One region of the Erwinia sp. SLM-02 genome, then DNA from elsewhere that is predicted to be linked to it. Evidence: predicted binding sites of a transcription regulator. Region 1 holds the regulator's gene; each other region holds the start of a gene.
What was found. Region 1 encodes PhoB, which activates phosphate uptake and scavenging genes when phosphate is short. Its sites were predicted from a motif close to CTGTCATAAAACTGNCNNAT; they were not measured.

Region 1 (4,916 bases):
TACTCGCCGACGTCTTTGCGGAAATCGCCGTTGCACAGCGCCTGCTGCTTGAAGAACCCCCAGGTGCCGGAGGCGGAGTTGCGGCCAAAGCGCTGCAGGCCGCGATCCGTCCAGCCCGGCTGCGTCAGCTGTAAATCACCCCAGGTCACCGGCACTTTTCGCGCCCCGCAGCGACGGGTAATCGAAAAAATAGCATCCAGCTGCTGCACGTTCAGCCCGGGCAGCGGATTGTCCTGATTGACCACCACCACCAGCGCATCCATCGCCACCGGTACCGCCAGCGGCGGATAGCCATAGCTGTCCTCGAACAGCTGGCGCTCCGGCGCCTGCATCGGCCGGCTCATCGCCCCGAGCTGCGCGGCGCCGGCCGCCAGCGCGGTAGGGGCCGTGGACGATCCCGCGGCCTGAATCTGCACATTGATCCCCGGATACTGGCGGTTAAAGCTCTCGCCCCACAGCGCCATCAGGTTGCCTAACGTGTCGGAGCCGACGCTGGATAAATTCCCCGCCAGCATGCCCTCGCGGGCGGGGGCGAGGGAGGTAAACAGCATCAGCGCCAGCGCCATCAGCTTTTTCATAGCAACAAACCCGTCAGATTAACGAACCGCATTCTCAACCAGTTCGGCGCTGACAATCAACCTTGGCGGCAGCTGGAAGCTGAAACAGGTCTCTTTATTCGGCTCGCTGGTGATATCCAGCCGGGCATTATGGTGACTCAACGCATGCTTCACAATCGCCAGCCCCAGCCCGCTGCCGCCGGTCTGGCGCGAACGCGCCTTGTCCACCCGATAGAATCGTTCCGTCAGGCGGGGAATATGCTCGGCGGCAATCCCCGGCCCGTTATCGCGAACCTTAAACTGCGCGCCGTGGCTGTTGCGCAGCCAGCTGATATCAATACGCGTTCCGTCCGGGGTATGGTTCACCGCGTTGTACACCAGATTAGAAATCGCGCTGTGCAGCTGTTCGTCATTACCGTACACGCGCAGATGGGGATCGGTATGGAAGTGGATTTCATGGCGACCGTTGCTGAGGGTTTCTGCCTCACGCTGCAGAATGCGCAGCATTCTCGGTACATCCACTTTCTCCTGCAGATCCAGCGCCGGAGCGGCTTCAATACGCGACAGCGTCAGCAGCTGCTTCACCAGGCTGTCCATCCTTCGCGTCTGTTCCTGCATGGTGTGCAGCGCCTTGTCGCGTACTCCACCTTCCAGCACCGAGTCATTCATCATTTCCAGATAGCCCTGCAGCACGGTGAGCGGCGTGCGCAGTTCATGGCTGACGTTGGCAAAGAAGTTGCGCCGTGCGCCCTCCAGCTGATGCATCTGGGTGACGTCCCTCGCCACCATCAGCCACTGCCCTTCGCTGTAGGGCATCACGCGGAACTCAATATGGCGATGGTTATTCAGCACCAGCGTCAGCGGGCGGCTAAAATCGCGCTGGCGTAAATAGCGGGTAAATTCAGGATAGCGCAGCAGGTTAAGGATATTCTGGCCGTTATCCTCCGGCCAGCGCAGCGCCAGCATCTGCTGGGCCAGGCCGTTACACCAGAAAATCGTCCCTTCTTCGGTGGTCAGGATCACCGCGTCGGGCAGCGATTCGGCACCGCTACGAAAGCGCTTAATCAGATGCCCAAGCTCGCGGCGGCGGCGGCGATTTCTCGCCTGCATCTGATAAAGGCCATAAAATAGCGGTTCCCAGCTGCCCCGTCCGCTTGGCGGGGTCATGCTGCGGTCAACCCACAGCCAGTGGGAAAGACGAAGTAAGTTATTGAAGTGGAAACCCAGCACGCAGAGCACTGAGACTAACAGCAGCCAGGGCAGATACCCGACCAGTAGCCCGAGCAATAGCGCGGGCAGGCTGGCGAGCAGCAGCTCCAGAAATAATCTCTTCCAGGAGAGGCGTTCCAACACGGTTCAGACTCCAGTGCGAACGATCAGTAGCGTGCAGAGAAACGGTAACCTGTTCCACGAACGGTTTGTACCATGCGATCGTGCCCGGTCAGCTCTAAGGCTTTACGCAGGCGACGAATATGCACGTCAACGGTACGGTCTTCGACGTAAACGTTAGTTCCCCAGACGTGGTTTAGCAACTGTTCACGGCTGTAAACCCGTTCAGGGTGAGTCATAAAGAAGTGCAGCAGCTTATACTCGGTCGGCCCCATTTCCAGCGGCTGGGTATCCGACATCACGCGGTGAGAGGACGGGTCAAGGCTCAGCCCCTGCATCTCAATAACCTCTTCCACCGCCATCGGTGAAATACGGCGCATCACGGCTTTAATACGCGCCATCAGCTCCTTCGGTGAAAACGGCTTGGTAATATAGTCGTCGGCACCCACTTCCAGGCCACGCACGCGGTCTTCTTCCTCACCGCGGGCCGTTAACATCATCACCGGAATATCGCGGGTCATCGCTTCACGCTTCAGATGCTTAATAAACTGAATGCCGGAGCCGCCCGGCAGCATCCAGTCCAGCAGAATCAAATCCGGCCAGGGTTCAATCAGCAGGCTGACCGCGCTGTCGTAATCCTCAGCTTCAATAGGTTGATAGTCGTTTTGTTCAAGAACGAAACACAACATCTCGCGGATTGGGGCTTCATCTTCAACTACCAAAATACGCTTAGCCATTATTGCTCCTGCGAATGTGACAGGCTGTCACGGGGGATATGCGGCGTCATTATGCGTCAGTTTTATGACACTTTTATGAAAAAAACACCCCTGGAATCGGGAGCATAGCGAAAAAGCAGTACGGATGATTTCATCCTGACCGCCGGCAATCACTTGCCCCGTTGACAGCAACAGCGTTTATAATCCCCCGCAACATCATCAGGCTATGCAGGGAGTGACATGCGCATCATTCATACCGCCGACTGGCATCTCGGACAGTTTTTCTATACCAAAAGCCGGGCGGCTGAACATCAGGCCTTTCTCGACTGGCTGCTGGAGCAGGCGGAAGCGGAGCAGGCTGATGCGATTATAGTCGCCGGTGATATTTTTGATACCGGATCGCCGCCGAGTTATGCCCGCGAGCTGTATAACCGCTTCGTGGTGAATTTACAGCAGACCGGCTGCCAGCTCGTGGTGCTGGGCGGCAACCACGATTCGGTGGCAACCCTGAATGAATCGCGCGAGCTGCTGGCCTGCCTCAATACCCGGGTGATCGCCGCCGCCAGCGACGATATTCGCGACCAGGTGCTGGTGCTCAATACGCGCGACGGCAAGCCGGGGGCGATACTGTGCGCCATTCCGTTCCTGCGTCCGCGTGACATTATGCGTAGCCAGAGCGGCCAGTCGGGGCGCGACAAGCAGCAAACCCTGCTGGAGGCCATCACCGATCATTATCAACGCTGCTGGCAGGAGGCGCTGGCGCAGCGGGCCGCCCTCAAACTGACGCTGCCGGTGATTGCCACCGGGCATCTGACCACCCTGGGCGTAACCAAAAGCGACGCGGTGCGCGATATCTACATCGGCACGCTGGACGCCTTCCCGGCCGATGCCTTCCCGCCCGCGGATTATATTGCGCTCGGCCATATCCACCGCGCCCAGCGCGTTGCCAACAGCGAACACATTCGCTACAGCGGCTCGCCCATCCCGCTGAGCTTTGATGAGCTGGGCAAAGAGAAAAGCGTTTTCGTGGTAGATTTTGCCGACGGAGCGCTGAGCCAGGTCACCCCGCTGCCAATCCCACTGTTCCAGCCGATGCGGATGATTAAAGGCTCGCTGGAGGAGATTGAAGCACAGCTGGCCGCGCTGGAGCCGGATCCGCAGGAAAAGTTAATCTGGCTGGATATTGAGATCGTCACCGATGACTGGCTCAGCGAACTTCAGCGCCGTATTCAGCAGCTGACCGAGTCGCTGCCGGTGGAGGTGGTGCTGCTTCGCCGCAGCCGCGAACAGCGTGAACGGGTTATCGCCCGGCAGAATAATGAAACCCTCAGCGAACTCAGCGTTGAAGAGGTGTTTGCCCGCCGCCTGGCGCTGGAGGAAGGTGAACCGGAGCGGCTGGCGCGCGCTGAAGCGCTGTTTGCGCAGACGCTGGAAGCCGTGCGCCACGAGGAGCAGCCGTGAAAATTTTAACCTTACGCTTTAAGAATCTGAACTCGCTGAAAGGCGAATGGAAAATCGACTTTAGCGCCGAGCCTTTCGCCAGCAACGGGCTGTTTGCCATCACCGGCCCCACCGGCGCCGGGAAAACCACCCTGCTGGACGCCATCTGCCTTGCGCTGTATCACGAAACCCCGCGCCTGAAGAGCATCACCCAGTCGCAAAACGACCTGATGACCCGCGACACCGCGGAATGCCTGGCGGAAGTAGAGTTCGAGGTAAAAGGCGTGGCCTGGCGCGCCTTCTGGAGCCAGAACCGCGCACGCGGTGCCGCCGACGGTAATCTTCAGGCCCCGCGCGTAGAACTGGCGCGCTGCGAAGACAATCAAATTGTCGCCGATAAGGTTAAAGACAAGCTGGAGATGATTGCCAGCCTCACCGGCCTGGACTTCGAGCGCTTTACCAAATCAATGATGCTGTCGCAGGGGCAGTTCGCCGCCTTCCTCAATGCCGATGCCAACAAGCGGGCCGAGCTGCTGGAGGAGCTGACCGGTACCGAAATCTACGGTCGGCTGTCGGCGCAGGTCTTTGAACGCCACAAGCTGGCGAAAACCGAACTCGACGGCCTGCGCACTCAGGCCTCGGGGATGGATCTGCTTAGCGATGAGCAGCAGCAGGAATTCAGCGACCGCCTGGCGCAACTGGTGGCCGATGAGCAGGTACTCACTTCTCAGCAGCAACACCAGCAGCAACAGCTGCAGGAATGGCAGCAGCTGGCGCAGCTACAGCAGGACCAGAATAACCTCGTACAGCAGCAGCAGCGGCTGGCAGAGCAGCTCAGAGAGGCGCAGGACGCGCTGAAGAATGCGGTAGAGCA
Region 2 (4,916 bases), on a different contig from region 1:
CCACATGCCGTAAACAATACTGGGAATAGCGGCCAGGAGTTCAATTGCCACGCCAAGCGGGCGGCGCAGCCAGTTAGGTGCCAGCTCGGTCAGGAACAGTGCAATGCCAAAGCTCACCGGGACAGCGATGATCAGGGCAATAACGGAGGTCACGATGGTGCCGTAAATCGGAACCAGCGCACCGAATTGTTCGTTGGGCGCATCCCACTCTTTGGTCCACAGGAAGGAGAAACCAAATTTATGGATGCTGGGCCAGGAGGAAAATATCAGGGAAACAATAATGCCACCGAGGAGGAGCAGAACAATCAGCGCGGACAGTTTTACCAGCGCGCCGAAAATAATGTCACCCTGTTTACCGGGAGCTTTGAATGTCGGCTTGGTTGCAGCCATAGTCGTCTCGATTTTGATACTGCGGATAAGTATCGGGTCAGGCAAGCCTGACCCCTGGGATAGTCAGCCGAAGCTTAGTACAGCGCTTTACCAGAGCTGTCTTTGATATTCGCTTTCCATGCGGCACGGATCTGCGTCACCACTGACTCTGGCAGTGAAGCGTAGTCCAGGCCTGCGGTGGTTTTGCTGCCGTTTTTATAAGCCCAGTCGAAGAACTTCAGCACCGTTGCGCCTTTCTCAGCGTTAGCCTGCTCTTTGTGAACCAGGATAAAGGTGGTTGAGGTGATCGGCCATGCATTATCACCCTTCTGGAAGGTCAGATCCTGAGCGAAGGACTGGCTCCAGTCTGCGCCTTTAGCCGCGTCGCTAAAGCTCTTCTCGCCAGGGGAGATGGCTTTACCATCGGCATCCACCAGTTTGGTGTAGGCCAGGCTGTTCTGCTTAGCGTAAGCGTATTCTACGTAGCCGATTGAGCCAGGCAGACGCTGTACGAATGCGGCCACGCCGTCGTTACCTTTACCGCCCAGACCAACAGGCCAGTTAACGGTGCTGCCTTTACCGACTTTGCTGCTCCAGTCGCTGTTCACTTTAGACAGGTAGCTGGTGAACACGAAAGAGGTGCCTGAACCGTCAGCGCGGCGTACCACGTTGATGTCAGAGTCAGGCAGTTTCACGCCCGGGTTCAGCTTGGTGATCGCCGCGTCGTTCCACTTTTTGATGTTGCCCAGGTAGATGTCGCCCACGGTTTTACCGTCGAGGATCAGCTGGCCAGATTTGATACCAGGAATATTAACCGCCAGTACCACGCCGCCAATAACTGTCGGAAACTGGAACAGACCATTTTTCTCAAGGTCTTCGTCTTTCATTGGCGCATCTGACGCACCGAAATCTACGGTTTTAGCGATGATCTGCTTAACGCCGCCGGAGGAACCGATCCCCTGATAGTTAACCTGAGTCCCTGTTGCGGTGTTGTACTCCGCAGCCCACTTGTTATAAACCGGGGCCGGGAAAGTACCGCCAGCGCCGGTCAGGTTGGTGGCTGCCATGGCAGAAACCGCGCTCAGAGACAGGGTTACGGCGACGAATTGAGCCAGGGTTTTGTGCATCAGTGTCATGTTCCCTCCACGGGATTAAAAGTCAGGCCAGTGCTGTGTTTATCTGATTAATGTTTGCTGCTGGAGGGAAAATAGGACAGTTTGGTGACAGTAAAATGTACGAAATATGACACTTTTATGACATACCCCCCGAAGCATTACGCACGGGGTTTAAATCAACCTCGCTGAATTATTGCACAACGCCAGAAACCGCTGGCCGCCGCCGATCCCGGGTGCGGCAGGGCGTCCTGCCGCTCGTAATCTGATGGTCATCTTACTGCCGGTCGGCGTAACGGGCATTCAGCGTGAACACTCGATGCCTTCCATCGCCTGGCAGATCACGTCGTCAAACTGGTGCGACTGCTGAAGCTTTTCCGGCCACTGATAGAACGGCAGATTCGCCTGGCGAGACTGTTCACGGCTCAGCGCCTGCAGCCGGGTAAGCAGCGGTTCCAGCGCCTCGCCACCCGGCAGGGTGGTGGTGCGGAAAACCGGATTACCGTCGAGGTAGCGTACCGCCTCAAGCTCCGGCGACAGCGTCACCGTGCCGTATTTTTCCCGGGCAAGGCGCTGCCAGAAAGGCCAGGCGGAATAGCGCAGGGCATAGAGTTCAGCGCCTTTAAGCGGTGGCCGCGCCTGTAACTTCTTCGACATGATAATTTCACCGTTAAACGCCGATTCTATCCAGCGCGTCATTCCCTCCAGCAGCCAGCCGACTTTGAACTGAGTGTAACCGTACTGGTAGAGGTGAAACAGCTCGTGGGCCGGCGTGGGATTAAGCGGCTGGTTGAGCTTAGAACTGATGCGGATCGTTAATGCGCACGGCAGCCAGTTGCCGTCCTCTCCTTTCACTCTGGTCACTTCGTCAAAGGCCATGCCGTTGCCGCGCGGCAGATTAAACAGATAAACGTGGATCGCTTTTGCCAGCCGGTAGCGCGGCTGTTCCAGCGGCGGCGTTAAGCGCAGCATCTTTTGATAGTACCGATCGGCGGCCTGCAGCTGGATCGCCACGTTTTTAACGTAGTCCGGCGTGCCGCTGCCGGTGGTGTCCTCAAGCGGCGGCGCGTCATCGCCGCTGCGGGTGTAGAAAATGACAAACGGCTCCGCGTGAAGGGTTTCCGTCAGCGGGCGCTGTTGTAAAAAGGCGCTATCGCGGCACTCGCCGGGGGCATCCATTGCGGGCTGCGGTGAACGGGCTGCCTGCACGCCGCCGGATATGCCCAGCAGCCCACCCAGCCCCATCAGCAACGCGATAAGCTTTTTCAGTACCATTCCCCGCTCCTTTAAACCCACCCGGATGACATCCCGCTGCCGAAAGAAAAAAAAATCCAGCCGGCTGAAGGTCAGCAGGCTGGATTATATTTTAGCCGGGATCTGTAAACAGAGACGGCAGAACAGAAATTATTCTACGGTGACGGATTTCGCCAGATTACGCGGCTGATCGACGTCGGTACCTTTAATCAAGGCCACGTGATACGAGAGCAGCTGTAGCGGCACGGTGTAGAAGATCGGGGCAATCACCTCTTCGACGTGCGGCAGTGGGATAATACGCATCCCCTCGCTGCTGGCAAATCCGGCATCCACATCGGCAAACACGTACAGCAGGCCGCCGCGCGCGCGAACTTCTTCAATGTTCGACTTCAGCTTCTCCAGCAGTTCATTGTTGGGTGCCACCACGATCACCGGCATATCCGCATCAATCAGCGCCAGCGGGCCGTGCTTCAGCTCACCCGCCGCGTAGGCTTCCGCATGAATGTAGGAAATCTCTTTCAGCTTGAGCGCCCCTTCCATGGCAATCGGATACTGATCGCCACGGCCGAGGAACAGCGCATGTTGTTTATCAGAGAAATCTTCCGCCAGTTCAGCGATCAGCTCATCCTGCGACAGCATCTGTTCAATGCGGCTCGGCAGCGCCTGCAGGGCATGCACAATATTGTGCTCCACCTGCGGATCGATACCTTTCAGGCGGCCCACGCGCGCCACCAGCATCAGCAGCACGGTCAACTGGGTGGTAAAGGCTTTGGTGGAGGCCACGCCGATTTCGGTACCGGCTTTGGTCATCAGCGCCAGATCTGACTCACGTACCAGCGATGAACCCGCTACGTTACAGATGGCCAGCGATCCCAGGTAGCCCAGCTCTTTTGACAGGCGCAGCGCCGCCAGCGTATCGGCGGTTTCACCGGACTGCGACAGGGTAATCAGCAGGCTGTTTTTACGCACTGCGGATTTGCGGTAGCGGAACTCAGAGGCGATCTCCACATCGCACGGCACGTTGGCCAGCGACTCAAACCAGTAGCGGGACACCATACCGGAATTGTAGGAGGTACCGCAGGCTACAATCTGGATGTGTTCCACGTTAGCCAGCAGCGCATCGGCATTCGGTCCCAGCTCGGAGAGATCCACCTCGCCATGACTGAAACGCCCGCTCAATGTGTTTTTGATCGCCACAGGCTGTTCATAAATTTCTTTCTGCATATAGTGTCGATAAATCCCTTTATCACCGGCATCATATTGCACGTTGGATTCAATTTCCGCACGTTTCACCGTATTGCCGCTGCGATCGATGATGGTCACATCACGGCGGGTGATTTCTGCAATATCGCCTTCTTCCAGATAGACGAAGCGGCGGGTCACCGGCAGCAGCGCCAGCTGATCGGAAGCAATGAAGTTTTCACCCACACCGCGACCAATGACCAGTGGACTGCCGGAACGGGCCGCGATCAGAGTAGACGGATCGCGGCTGTCCATGATGACCATGCCGTAGGCACCGCGCAGCTGTGGAATGGTGCGCAGCACCACCTCACGCAGCGATCCGCCCTGTTTCTGCTCCCAGTGGACCAGATGCGCCACCACTTCGGTGTCGGTTTCGGAGGCAAACGTGTAACCACGCTCGATCAGCAGCTCGCGGAGCGGTTCGTGGTTCTCGATAATGCCGTTGTGAACAATGATGATATGGTCGGAAATATGCGGATGCGCATTGGCCTCCGACGGCTCTCCGTGGGTTGCCCAGCGGGTATGAGCAATACCGGTACCCCCCACCAGCGGCGTATTTTCCGCCGCTTCGGCCAGGTTAACCACCTTACCCAAACGACGCAGGCGGGTCATATGACCCTGCTGATCGACCACGGCCAGACCGGCGGAGTCATAACCGCGATATTCCAGACGACGCAGGCCTTCAAGCAGGATTTCTGCAATATCACGCTGCGCTACAGCACCAACAATTCCACACATAGTAAATTTTCCTGACTTAATGGCATTTCGTATGCCATCAGCGTTGTCTTCTGACCTGATTTTCCGGTTAAAACGCTAGATTGTTGCCGCGTATTTTCCGGTTCCCCGAGCCTTTGTAGAGAGTGGGGATTATTTTTATGTTTACTGCTTTTTATATCGGGCCGGATAATTGTCCCCAGCCCGTTGAAAGACTATTTTTTC
Region 3 (4,916 bases), on a different contig from region 1:
CTCGCCATCCTGCACGGTCACGTCCAGCGGTTGGATGATCTGGATTTTTCCGTCGTAGGTTTTGGTTACTGCCTGAAGTCTTACACCAGCCATAGATTATTTCTCACTCTCTACCAGACCGCGCACGAACGCACGCTGCATGACTAAAACGATCACCACGGGCGGGATCAGGGTTAACAGCATTGCCGCCATCACTTCATTCCACTGCGTTGGCGAACCGCTGGTGGAGATCATGCTTTTTATACCCGCCACGGCGGTGCTCATCGAGGCATCGTTCACAATCAGCAGCGGCCATAAATACTGGTTCCAGCCGTAGATAAAGGTGATCACAAACAGCGCCGCCAGGTTGGTTTTTGACAGCGGCAGAACGATGTCGCGGAAAAAGCGCATCGGGCTGGCACCGTCAACGCGCGCCGCCTCCATCAGCTCGTCCGGCATCGACATAAAGAACTGGCGGAACAGGAAGGTCGCGGTCGCGGAGGCCATCAGCGGCAGCGTCAGGCCGCTGTAGCTGTCGAGCATATTCAGATCGGCAATTACCTGCACCGTCGGGAAAATACGCACTTCCACCGGCAGCATCAGGGTGATGAAGATCATCCAGAAAAACAGACCGCGCAGCGGAAAGCGGAACCACACCAGCGCAAACGCCGAAATGATCGAGACGCTGATTTTGCCGATGGTGATCGCCAGCGCCATAAACAGGCTGTTCATCAGCATCAGGCTGAAGGCCGGGCCGCTGCCGTTCACTCCCCGAACCCAGATATTGCTGATGTTCTCCCACAGGTGGCTGCCGGGGATCAGCGTCATCGGCACCTGATAAACGGCGGTGTTATCCAGCGTGGCGGCCACAAAGGCCACATACAGCGGGAACAGGATGGTCAGGATGCCGAGGATCAGCAGGGTATGGCTGAAAATATCCAGCCCGCGACGATTTTCAATCATTGGTAACGCACCTTACGCTCAACAAAGCGGAACTGAATCACCGTCAGCACAATCACCAGCAGCATCAGCACCACCGACTGGGCGGCAGAGGAAGAGAGATCCAGCCCGGCAAAGCCTTCGCGGTAAATTTTATAAATCAGCGTGGTGGTGGCCTGCACCGGGCCACCGCCGGTGGCAGCATCGATCACCGGGAAGGTATCGAAGAAGGCATACACCAGGTTCACCACCAGCAGGAAGAAGCTCACCGGGGTAATCAGCGGCAGCGACAGCGCGAAGAAGCGCCGTACCGGGCCTGCCCCGTCAATTGCCGCCGCCTCAACCAGCGACTTCGGAATCGACTGTAGCGCGGCGAAGAAAAACAGGAAGTTGTAGCTCATCTGCTGCCAGATAGAGGCCAGCACGATCAGGAACATCGCCTGCCCGCTGTTCTGCGCGTAGTTCCAGTTGTAGCCCCACTGGTTCAGCAGGTGGCTGAACAGCCCCAGCCCGGGGTTAAACAGAAACATCCACAGCACCGCCGCAACGACCGGCGCTACCGCGTAGGGCAGTAGCAGCAGCGTCTGATAGGTCTTTTTCAGGCGGATAACATAGTCCACCAGCGCCGCCAGCAGCAGCGACAGCCCCATGCCGAAGAACGTGACCATCCCGCTGAATTTAATCGTCGTCCAGAATGACTCCAGGTACAGACCGTCGCTGAACAGCCGCTCGAAGTTCTCCATGCCGACAAAAGTGCTGGAGATACCGAACGGGTCGATGCTTTGCAGCGAGTACCAGAGCGCTTCGCCCGCTGGCCAGATAAAGAAAATCGCCGTAATCACCAGCTGCGGCAGCAGCAGCAGATAGGGCAAAAAGCGATTGCGGAAAACGGGACGGGGCTGAGCCATAGTGGGTTATCTCGTGCGGAACGGGGTCGGTGTTAACGGGCACATCACCGATCGCCCCCGCGGGAGAGATCGGTGATGTGCCTTTGCTGGCAAAGCGCCGCCCGGCCCGAAGGCGAACGGCGCTCTGCAACGGCAACGGTTACTTAGTCTGCTGTTCGAAACGACGCAGCAGCTCGTTACCCCGCTTCACGGCCTTATCCAGCGCGGCCTGCGGCGTTTGCTTCCCGGTCCACACGCCTTCCAGCTCTTCGTCAACGATGGTACGGATCTGCGGCATATTGCCCAGACGCATGCCTTTGGTGAACGGCAGCGGGTCTTTGTTCAGCATCTGGCGAGTCGCGATATCCGCCCCCGGGTTCTTGTCATAGAAGCCCTGCTGTTTGGTCAGCTCGTAGGCCGCGGTGGTGATCGGCAGGTAGCCGGTTTTCTGGTGCCATTCGGCAGCGATTTCCGGCTTGGCCAGGAACTGCATAAACTCGGCGACGCCTTTGTAGGTCGCATCGTCTTTGCCCTTCATCACCCACAGGCTGGCACCGCCGATAATGGCGTTCTGCGGCGCGTTCGGCACGGTTTCATCGTAAGGCATCATGCCCACGCCGAAGTTAAACTTGGCGTATTTGCGGATGTCGGCCAGCGAGCCGGAAGAGGCGGTGGTGATGGCACAGTCGCCGTTATAGAACTTGGAGGTGGATTCATCTTTGCGGCCGAAGTAGGTGAAATCACCCTTCTTGTTCAGATCGGACAGCATCTGGATATGGCGCACCTGCACCGGCTTGTTGAACTCCAGCTCCGCATCGGTACCGTCGAAGCCGTTGTTTTTGGTGGCGACCGGCAGGCCGTGCCAGGCGCTGAAGTTCTCAATCTGGATCCAGCCCTGCCAGCCGCTGGCGTAGCCGCAGGACATGCCCGCTTTACGCAGCGCGTCGGTATCTTTCGCCAGTTCCTGCCAGGTTTTTGGCGGCTGGTCCGGGTTCAGACCGGCTTTTTTGAAAGCGTCTTTGTTGTAGTACAGCACCGGCGTGGAGCTGTTAAACGGCTGGGAGATCAGCTCGCCTTTCGAATCGCTGTAGTAACCGGCAACCGCAGGCACGAACTGCTTCGCATCCATCGCAATACCGGCTTTTTTGAACACTTCGTTGACCGGAACGATGGCTTTCGACGCCATCATGGTCGCCGTGCCCACTTCATAAACCTGCAAAACAGCAGGTGCTTTACCGGTACGCACGGCAGCAATACCCGCCGCCAGGCTCTGTTCGTAGTTGCCTTTGTAGGTCGGCACAATTTTGTAATCGGGGTGGGTTTCGTTAAAACGCTTCGCCAGTGAGTCAACCTCTACGCCCAGCTCGCCTTCCATCGAGTGCCAGAACGGAATTTCGGTAGCGGCCAGCGCGCTGCCGCTGAAGGTCAGTCCCAGCACCATGCTGAGAGCGGTACGACGGAATGCGGTAGATGACATATCGGTTTCCTGTGCCCGTTTTAATGATGCGCGATTCCGCGCACTGTGTGAGTCGGCAAGTAACATGCCACGGCTAAATGACAGATTAATAATAGTGATGTGACGGAAATGTGACGGGCGAATGACGGGAATTTCAAAACGTGACGGCAGAAGTGAGAGGGATGTAACAACTTTGGCAATCAACAGAGAGAAGACGATCACAGATTTAATGCACAGTTGCCTGCACGTTCGGGACAAAAAAGGGCAGCCGCGTGGGCTGCCCTGAATACTTATCCGCCGAGGTAGGCGCTTCTGACCGCCTCGTTGGCTAACAATGCATCACCCGTGTCTTCGAGCACCACATGGCCGTTTTCGAGCACGTAGCCGCGGTCCGCCAGCTTCAGCGCCTGATTCGCATTCTGCTCAACGAGGAAGATAGTCATCCCCTCTTTGCGCAGCTGTTCGATGGTGTCGAAAATCTGCTGAATGATAATCGGCGCCAGGCCCAGCGACGGTTCATCCAGCAGCAGCAGGCGTGGCTGGCTCATCAGCGCACGGCCAATCGCCAGCATCTGCTGCTCGCCGCCGGACATGGTCCCGGCACGCTGGATACGCCGTTCCCACAGGCGCGGGAACAGTTCGTAAACGCGCTTGATGCGATCCTGATACTGCTGACGCTCGGCAAAGAAACCGCCCATCGCCAGGTTTTCTTCCACAGTCATGCGGGAAAATACCCGCCGGCCTTCCGGCACGATGGCGATGGCCTCACGCATAATGCGCGCGGTCTGCCAGTCGGTAATATCCTTGCCGTCGAAGACGATGGTGCCCTGGGTGGCGCGCGGTTCGCCGCACAGGGTGCCCAGAATGGTGGTTTTACCTGCGCCGTTAGCACCAATCAGGGTGACAATTTCCCCCTGATTAATATGCAGGCTGACGTTGTGCAGCGCCTGAATTTTGCCGTAGTGCGCACTGATATTATTCAGAGACAGCATGGGATGACTCATCTTATGCCTCCCCGAGGTAAGCGCGGATCACGTCCGGGTTGTTGCGGATCTCGTCCGGCGTACCGTTAGCCAGCGGCGTGCCCTGGTTCACCACATAAATACGGTCAGAAATACCCATTACCAGTTTCATATCGTGTTCAATCAGCAGTACCGAGACTTTATGTTCGCCGCGCAGTTCTGCGATCAGCTCATCCAGCTCGTGAGTTTCTTTCGGGTTAAGCCCCGCCGCCGGTTCATCCAGCATCAGAATTTCCGGGCGCGTGACCATGCAGCGGGCAATTTCCAGACGGCGCTGCTGGCCGTAGGCGAGGTTCCCCGCCTGACGGTTGGCCAGCTCAAGCAGCCCCACGCGCTTCAGCCAGGTGGCTGCGCGATCCAGCGCATCGCTTTCCGCCCGACGGAAGGCCGGGGTCTTCAGCAGGCCGGAAAAGACGCCGCTTTTCAGATGCTGATGCTGTGCCACCAGCAGGTTCTCGATCACCGTCATTTCACGGAACAGGCGCACGTGCTGGAAGGTTCGCACCACGCCCATACGGGCGATCTGCTGCCCCGGCAGGCCGGCCAGCTGTTTATCGCCCAGCATAATCGAGCCGCCGGTCGGCTTGTAGAACCCGGTCAGGCAGTTGAATACCGTGGTTTTACCCGCCCCGT

Region 2: pstS (phosphate ABC transporter substrate-binding protein PstS) is a predicted target of PhoB. The motif match lies at 1,577-1,596, and genes of this name have one in related genera.
Region 3: ugpB (sn-glycerol-3-phosphate ABC transporter substrate-binding protein UgpB) is a predicted target of PhoB. The motif match lies at 3,380-3,399, and genes of this name have one in related genera.

The regions. Positions count from the first base shown of each region.
Region 1 covers NZ_JAQISN010000001.1:111,449-116,364, reverse strand. The annotation lists gene PGH32_RS00600 (PstS family phosphate ABC transporter substrate-binding protein) at 1-578, opposite strand, end outside; gene phoR (phosphate regulon sensor histidine kinase PhoR) at 597-1,910, opposite strand; gene phoB (phosphate response regulator transcription factor PhoB) at 1,934-2,623, opposite strand; gene sbcD (exonuclease subunit SbcD) at 2,843-4,063, shown strand; gene PGH32_RS00580 (AAA family ATPase) at 4,060-4,916, shown strand, end outside.
Region 2 covers NZ_JAQISN010000004.1:35,427-40,342, reverse strand. The annotation lists gene pstC (phosphate ABC transporter permease PstC) at 1-390, opposite strand, end outside; gene pstS (phosphate ABC transporter substrate-binding protein PstS) at 465-1,505, opposite strand; gene PGH32_RS19480 (peptidase) at 1,785-2,756, opposite strand; gene glmS (glutamine--fructose-6-phosphate transaminase (isomerizing)) at 2,886-4,715, opposite strand; gene glmU (bifunctional UDP-N-acetylglucosamine diphosphorylase/glucosamine-1-phosphate N-acetyltransferase GlmU) at 4,907-4,916, opposite strand, start outside.
Region 3 covers NZ_JAQISN010000004.1:350,720-355,635, reverse strand. The annotation lists gene PGH32_RS20820 (sn-glycerol-3-phosphate import ATP-binding protein UgpC) at 1-93, opposite strand, end outside; gene ugpE (sn-glycerol-3-phosphate ABC transporter permease UgpE) at 97-942, opposite strand; gene ugpA (sn-glycerol-3-phosphate ABC transporter permease UgpA) at 939-1,826, opposite strand; gene ugpB (sn-glycerol-3-phosphate ABC transporter substrate-binding protein UgpB) at 1,966-3,282, opposite strand; gene livF (high-affinity branched-chain amino acid ABC transporter ATP-binding protein LivF) at 3,552-4,265, opposite strand; gene livG (high-affinity branched-chain amino acid ABC transporter ATP-binding protein LivG) at 4,267-4,916, opposite strand, start outside.